One region of the Paenibacillus albicereus genome, then DNA from elsewhere that is predicted to be linked to it. Evidence: riboswitches for the same ligand, from Rfam matches in the RefSeq annotation. Region 1 holds a riboswitch; each other region holds the start of a gene.

The links. A riboswitch is a leader RNA that binds a small molecule or an ion and turns the genes downstream of it on or off. The one in region 1 is predicted to bind thiamine pyrophosphate.
Region 2: linked by a shared signal. The riboswitch ahead of thiC (phosphomethylpyrimidine synthase ThiC) and the one ahead of HGI30_RS01865 (ECF transporter S component) in region 1 are both predicted to bind thiamine pyrophosphate.
Region 3: linked by a shared signal. The riboswitch ahead of HGI30_RS12720 (ABC transporter substrate-binding protein) and the one ahead of HGI30_RS01865 (ECF transporter S component) in region 1 are both predicted to bind thiamine pyrophosphate.

Annotation. Positions count from the first base shown of each region.
Region 1 covers NZ_CP051428.1:410,164-412,424, forward strand. The annotation lists gene HGI30_RS01860 (ABC transporter ATP-binding protein) at 1-695, opposite strand, end outside; gene HGI30_RS01865 (ECF transporter S component) at 700-1,317, opposite strand; TPP riboswitch at 1,578-1,687, opposite strand; gene HGI30_RS01870 (aldo/keto reductase) at 1,839-2,261, shown strand, end outside.
Region 2 covers NZ_CP051428.1:1,703,034-1,705,294, forward strand. The annotation lists gene HGI30_RS07425 (hypothetical protein) at 131-295, shown strand; TPP riboswitch at 390-493, shown strand; gene thiC (phosphomethylpyrimidine synthase ThiC) at 864-2,261, shown strand, end outside.
Region 3 covers NZ_CP051428.1:2,860,498-2,862,758, forward strand. The annotation lists gene HGI30_RS12720 (ABC transporter substrate-binding protein) at 1-835, opposite strand, end outside; TPP riboswitch at 1,015-1,122, opposite strand; gene HGI30_RS12725 (GerAB/ArcD/ProY family transporter) at 1,264-2,261, opposite strand, start outside.

The sequences.
Region 1 (2,261 bases):
TCCCATACCTGGGCCGTGCCGTCGGCGTCGAGCAGCGCGGTCGGCTCGTCGAGCAGCAGCGCGTCGGGACCGACGGCCAGCATCGAGGCGACGGCGAGCCGCTGCTTCATCCCTTGGGACATCGCCGAGATGGCCGTATGCGGATCGGGCAGGACGAGACCGGCCTGCGCCAGGCACGCCGCGATCCGTCCCGGCATCTCCTGGCGGGGCACGGCTTGGTTTTCCAGCGCGAACGCGATCTCCTCGTCCGCATAAGGCATGCAGAATTGCGCCTCCGGATCCTGAAAGACGTAGCCCGGCCGCTCCGGCACGACGAGCCGCTCGGCCTTGAGCGGAATCGGGATCGCCGAGGGCACGAGGCCGCCGAGCACCTGCAGCAGCGTCGACTTGCCGCAGCCGCTCGGTCCGAGCAGCAGCACCTTCTCGCCGCGCCGGATCGTCACGTCGAGGTCGCGGAACAGCAGCGGCGCGTCCTCGCCGGGGTACTTGAGCCGCAGGCGGATCGCCTCGGCCGCGACCGGTGCGTCCGGGGCGTCCGAGGCGCAGCCTCCGGCAGCCGCTTCAGCTGCTTCCGCCCACCGTGGGGTGCGACCGGCAGCGGCGTTGCGATCAAGCGCCGGGCCCGCAGCCGCTCCGGCTACGCTTATCCGCGCCTCGCTCTGCGAAGCTGCCTCGCGCCTAGTCCTGAAGGGCATCGCCTCAGCCCTCCAGCGCGTCGTAGTCCTTGGCGGAAGCCGGACGCAGCAGGCTCGTCACGCCGGTGCGCTCGAGCGCGCGGGCCAGCGCCCAGGCGAACAGGCCGGCGATGACGATGCTGCCGAGCAGCCGCATCGAGACGAACAGCGCGTAGTTCCAGAACGCGAGCTGGTCGATGTAGCCGTAGTAGCGGTCGATGAAGATCGAGGCGACGGCGGCACCGATGGAGGCGAGCACGGCGACGATCGGACCGGCCTTGCGGTACAGGAACAACGCGAAGAACAGCTCGGCGCCGAGGCCCTGGAACAGGCCGTACCAGAGCGTCGAGATGCCCCACGATCCGCCGAGGAACGCCTCGATCGCGGCGGCGGAGACTTCCGCCAGGATGGCCACGCCGGGCTTGCGGATGAGCAGGAAGGCGAACGTGCCGGCCATGAACCACATGCCGTAGCTGAGCTGCTCGGCGTGCAGGCCGAGCGGCTTGAGGACGTCGTACATCGGGCCCCAGACCTTGTAGACGAGGCCGAAGACGACCGAGATGACGATCGTGACGAGGATGTCGGCGAGAGTGAGGCGATGGCCGGAGCGCGGCCGGCGGCGGGACGGGGTTGCGGTGGACATGGGAGGATCAGCTTCCTTTCGAATGGGGAGTCGATCTCTCACAGCGGCATGATCCCGGGGCGGCTGCCCGCAGGCGGATACGAAAAAAGCCCGCCGGACAGCCGGCGGGCAGATGGAATCGGACAAGCGCGCGTGCGTCCCCTGCGGCGGCGGGCCGCAGGGACTCGGCCGGCCTGCGCGCGGCAGGCCGGTCGGGAAAGGATTGCCCGCCCGAGTGGAGCGGAGGACGGATGTCCTCCGAACGGACGGGGCCTTGCCCGAGTGGCGCGATGCATTCTCTCTACGCTGGCATTACCCAGATCAGATCAATGGTCAGCGGCATGCGGCCGCAGTCTCAGCCCGACTTCATCGAGCCCCCATGCATGCTATGAAAGTGCTCTTACTATACCTTGGAAAATCCGGTTCGGCAATAGGAAAAGAAGCGGCGAGGGCCGACGGGGGCGCGGAAGGGGCCGCGGCCCCAAGCTCGGTTGCATCCGCTTTCCGGGGCGGGTAAGCTGGAGGAAAGGAGGGATTGTTCAATGAACTATCGACGCTTGGGCAAGACGGAGCTGAACGTGTCGGTCGTCGGCATCGGCACCTGGCAATTCGGCGGGGAATGGGGCATGGACTTCTCGCAGGACGAGGTCGACGCGATCCTCGACAAGGGCGCGGAGCTCGGCATCAACCTGATCGACACGGCGGAATGCTACGGGGACCATCTGTCGGAGCAGCTCATCGGGGGGTACTTGAGCCGCCGCAAGCGCGAGGACTGGATCGTCGCCACGAAGTTCGGCCATCATTTCCATGAGCGGTTCAAGCGGACCGACGTGTACGGGGCGGGGGACGTCGTGCGCCAGCTGGACGCCTCGCTGAAGGCGCTGCGGACCGACTACGTGGACCTGTACCAGTTCCATTCGGGCCCGGACGCGGCGTTCGACAACGACGACCTGTGGACGGCGCTG
Region 2 (2,261 bases), 1.3 Mb from region 1:
AATAGGTGACGAGCAAAAAGTCCAAGTGTTGCGGGAGAGGGGGGATGGTGGAGATAATGAAATATAGTAATCAATTATAGTAATCAATTATAGTAATCAAATATGGTCGTTTAAAGAAGATATATTACAAGTGAGAGATCATGATGAGTGGATTGTGTTGGATTTAGGCTGGTATCCTGAATTTAATCTAGATGATGGTTCATTTAAATTAGTTGTAGTTAAAAGCAATGATTGGTTGAATCCATTGTATGAAAACAGAACCAAAGATATTGAAATTGTAATTGAATATATTTAAAAAAAGCGATTGATTTTGCGGAAAACTGTTCGCCTTAGATTAATATCGTATAAACTTGACACCCCCTCCTCTCCCGTCGTATAGTCAGAACCAAGATATCCACTAGGGGCGCCCGCGAGGGCTGAGATAAAGCGAAGCTTTGGTCCCTTCGAACCTGATCTGGGTCATGCCAGCGTAGGAAAGTGGTCGAATCGCGCAACGTTTGTATCGGTCTGCGTCCGTTCGCCGCTTCCTGTCCGGGGAGGCGGCTTTTTTGCGCCCTGCCAAGCGGATGGGGAGGAGGCGAGGACGTTCGGATAAGAAGGATAGAGGCTGAAAAGACAAGGGCGGCCCGGTCGGAATGCTTCGCCGGCTGCCTTGCGTCGAAGGCGCGGGAAGCACTCCCGTGCAGACTGCTCCCTCCTGAACCCTTCTCCGAAGCTCCCCCAACCTGGCGGCTGGCGCAGACCGAGCCAAGCCCCGCCGTCCCGGCTCGCAATGAGCCGTCACGGAACGATGCGCAGCCCGACTTCTTTGCTCTCTAGCCTCCTAGCGGATATTCCACAACCGCGAGGAGGTTTTTTTTGATATGCCCATCTTGACGAAGCCGCTGCCGGGAAGTCGCAAGGCGTACATAGAAGGAACGACGCCGGGCGTGCGCGTGCCGGTGCGCGAGATCGCGCTGACGGACAGCGACGTGCGCGGACGGCAGGTGCCGAACGAGCCGGTGCGCGTATACGATTCCAGCGGGCCGTATACGGACGAGAGCTATGTCGCGGACATCCGGCGCGGTCTGCCCGCCCAGAGAGAGAGCTGGATCGAGGAGCGGGGCGACACGGAAGCCTACGAGGGCCGCGAGGTGCGGCCGGAGGACAACGGCTTCCTCGATGCGGAAAAGGCGGCGGCGAAAGGAGCGGAGCTGTTCCCGCCGACCGGCCGCCAGCCGCTGCGGGCCAAGCCCGGCCGCAACGTGACGCAGCTGCATTACGCGCGGCGCGGCATCGTGACGCCGGAGATGGAATTCATCGCCCTCCGCGAGGGGATGGAGCCGGAGTTCGTGCGCAGCGAGGTGGCCGCCGGCCGCGCGATCATCCCCGCCAACATCAACCACCCGGAGATCGAGCCGATGATTATCGGGCGGAACTTTCATGTGAAGATCAACGCCAACATCGGCAACTCCGCCGTCGCCTCCTCGATCGAGGAGGAGGTCGAGAAGATGACGTGGGCGACGCGCTGGGGCGCGGACACGATCATGGACCTGTCCACCGGCAAGAACATCCACACGACGCGCGAATGGATCGTCCGCAACTCGCCCGTCCCGGTCGGCACGGTGCCGATCTACCAGGCGCTGGAGAAGGTGAACGGCAAGGCGGAGGACCTGAGCTGGGAGGTGTTCCGCGATACGCTCATCGAGCAGGCGGAGCAGGGCGTCGACTATTTCACGATCCATGCGGGCGTGCTGCTGCGCTACGTGCCGCTGACGGCGAAGCGCGTGACGGGCATCGTCAGCCGGGGCGGCTCGATTCTGGCGGCGTGGTGCCTCGCCCATCATCGGGAGAACTTCCTGTACACGCATTTCGAGGAAATCTGCGAGATCATGAAAGCGTACGACGTCAGCTTCTCGCTCGGCGACGGCCTCCGTCCCGGCTCGATCGCCGACGCCAACGACGAGGCGCAGTTCGCGGAGCTGGACACGCTCGGCGAGCTGACGAAGATCGCCTGGAAGCACGACGTGCAGGTGATGATCGAAGGCCCCGGCCACGTGCCGATGCATCTCATCAAGGAGAACATGGACCGCCAGCTCGCGGTGTGCGACGAGGCGCCTTTCTACACGCTCGGTCCGCTGACGACGGACATCGCGCCGGGCTACGACCATATCACGAGCGCGATAGGGGCGGCGATGATCGGCTGGTTCGGGACGGCGATGCTGTGCTACGTGACGCCGAAGGAGCATCTGGGCCTGCCGAACAAGGAGGATGTGAAGGAA
Region 3 (2,261 bases), 2.5 Mb from region 1:
GATTCAGGTCGGGCACGGCCGCGATCAGCACATCCGCCGCTCCCTCGGGATCGCGGATCGCCTCCTCGTAGCCTTCCGAAGCGCCGGCGACGAACGCGCGCACCAGCTCCGGCTGCTCGGCGATCAGCTTCTCGCTCGTCTGCAACAGCGGCGTATAGTAGTCGAGCTTGTCGCTGTAGTCGGTCAGATACACCATGTTCAGCTGCTCGCCGCGAAGCTCCGCCTCGACGCCCGTCCACCCGTAGAAAATCCAGGCGAAGTCGATGTCGCGCTTGACGGCGGTGAAGAAGTCGGCGTTGCCCATGTTGACGATCCTGACCTTCCCGACTTCCGCCTGCTGCTCCTGCATGAGCGAGGCGAGCACCTCCTGCTCGACCGGCGCTCCCCAGCCGCCGTACGTCTTGCCTTCGAAGTCCTTCGGCTCCTTGATTCCTTTGTCCGCCGGCGAGGCGAACCCCGACGTATTGTGCTGGATGACCGCCGCGACCGAGACGAGCGGCAGCTCCTGCGTGCGCGCCAGCGTCAAGTTCTCCTGGTAGCCGACGCCGAACTGCGCCTCTCCCTTGGCGACGAGCGTGTCGGCGGCCGTCCCCTCCGGCGGCTGCACGATCTCGACGTCCAGGCCATGCTCCTTGAAATAGCCCTTGTCGCGCGCCACATACAGTCCCGTATGATTCGTGTTCGGCGTCCAGTCGAGCACGACCTTCACCTTTTGCAGCGGCGCGTCCGTCGCCGCCGCTCCGCCGTTCTCCTCGGCCGTGCCGCCGCAGCCGGCCAGCCCGATCGCCAGCGCCGCCGCCAGCACGCCGCTTGTCCATCTGTTCCTGTTCCCCATTGCTCTCCCCTGCTTTCTTCTCTCGATCCGCTTCGCCTGGGTTCGCGGTCCGCCTTCCCTTCCTCCGCGCACCTGAGCCCGTCCAACGAAAAAAGACGCCTCCCCCAAGGAAGACGTCATGATGTCATGGCAGATCGCGCTGGGACCTCGGCAAGCTCCCCCAAGGGGCTTGCCGCCGGTCAGGCGGCTGCATACGGTTCCTACGCTGGCATTATCCAGATCAGGTGTACGGGTCGGGATGCTTCTCCCCTCTCAGCCGGCGTGCGCCAGCTCCCCAGCTATGCGGTTGTCAATAGAGCCATTATAGCAGAGAGCGGGCCGATTGCAACCGGATTGTCGAACGATGGCGAAGCTCGGAGCGAAAAAGCGGAAGCCGCCGAATCCTTCGTTCGGCGGCTTGGTCGCGGTTCGCGCTTTCGACCGGAGCTTCATGCGGACGGCTGCGCCCGGGGAGCAGGCTCCGCTCCGCCCTGCCCTTCTCCGGCTTTCTTTTTCCGCTGCCGCTCGGCCTTGCGCTTCACCCAGCCGACGCCAGTCAGCAGCATGATCCCCGGCAGCACGAGCTGATAGAACGGCGTCAGCTTGAGTCCGAGCTCCAGGCCGAGCCATAGATGGAACGTATTCGTCGGTTCAAGAAAAGAGGTCCCGTAGATGAGGGCGCCGAGCCCGATCGCGCCGGCAGGCAGCGGCAAGCGGCAGGCCGAGCGCAGCAGCAGCGCGGAGGCCAGATACAGCGCGGATATTTTGACGTAGAGCCCGATGTAGAGCAGCAGCGTCACCAGGATGTCCAGCCGTTCGATGAAGTTCGCCAGCCGAATCAGCTCGACCGCCTCCAGCGTCGGCAACGCCTTGATCGACGCCATGGCCGGGCCGAGCACCATCATGATGACGGCATTGACCGCGATCAGGAAGATGGCGACGAGCCCGTATGCGGCATAACTGGCCGCCCCGGTCTGCTTGTTGGCCGCCGCGTATTTCCAGAAGACGAGCAGCACGATCGTCTGGCTGAACGGAAAGGCGATCAGGTTCGGAAACGCCGCCTGCAGCACCGGCATCGGTCCATGCTCCAGCACCGGCCTTAGCCGGTCCGGATCGATCCGGCCCGAGGCCAGCAGCAGCACGAGCAGCAGCATGTAGCTTCCGGCGAGCACCGGCAGCAGCACTTGCGCGATCCGAAAGAACGTATCGACCCCTTTGGTGACCGTATAGAAGCCGATCCCGACGATGAGCAGCATCGTGCACCAGAGCGGCGTCTCCGGGAGCAGCGTCATCGCCGTCAGCTCGCCGAAATCGCGGACGTTGCGCATCGACTCGTAGGCGATCAGCAGCGCGAATGCGATGCCGAGCAGCGTGCCCAACGCCTTGCCGAAATGAAGCTTGAACAAGCCGGCCAGATCCTCCTCGGGCGCCCGGTTCTGCAGCGTCC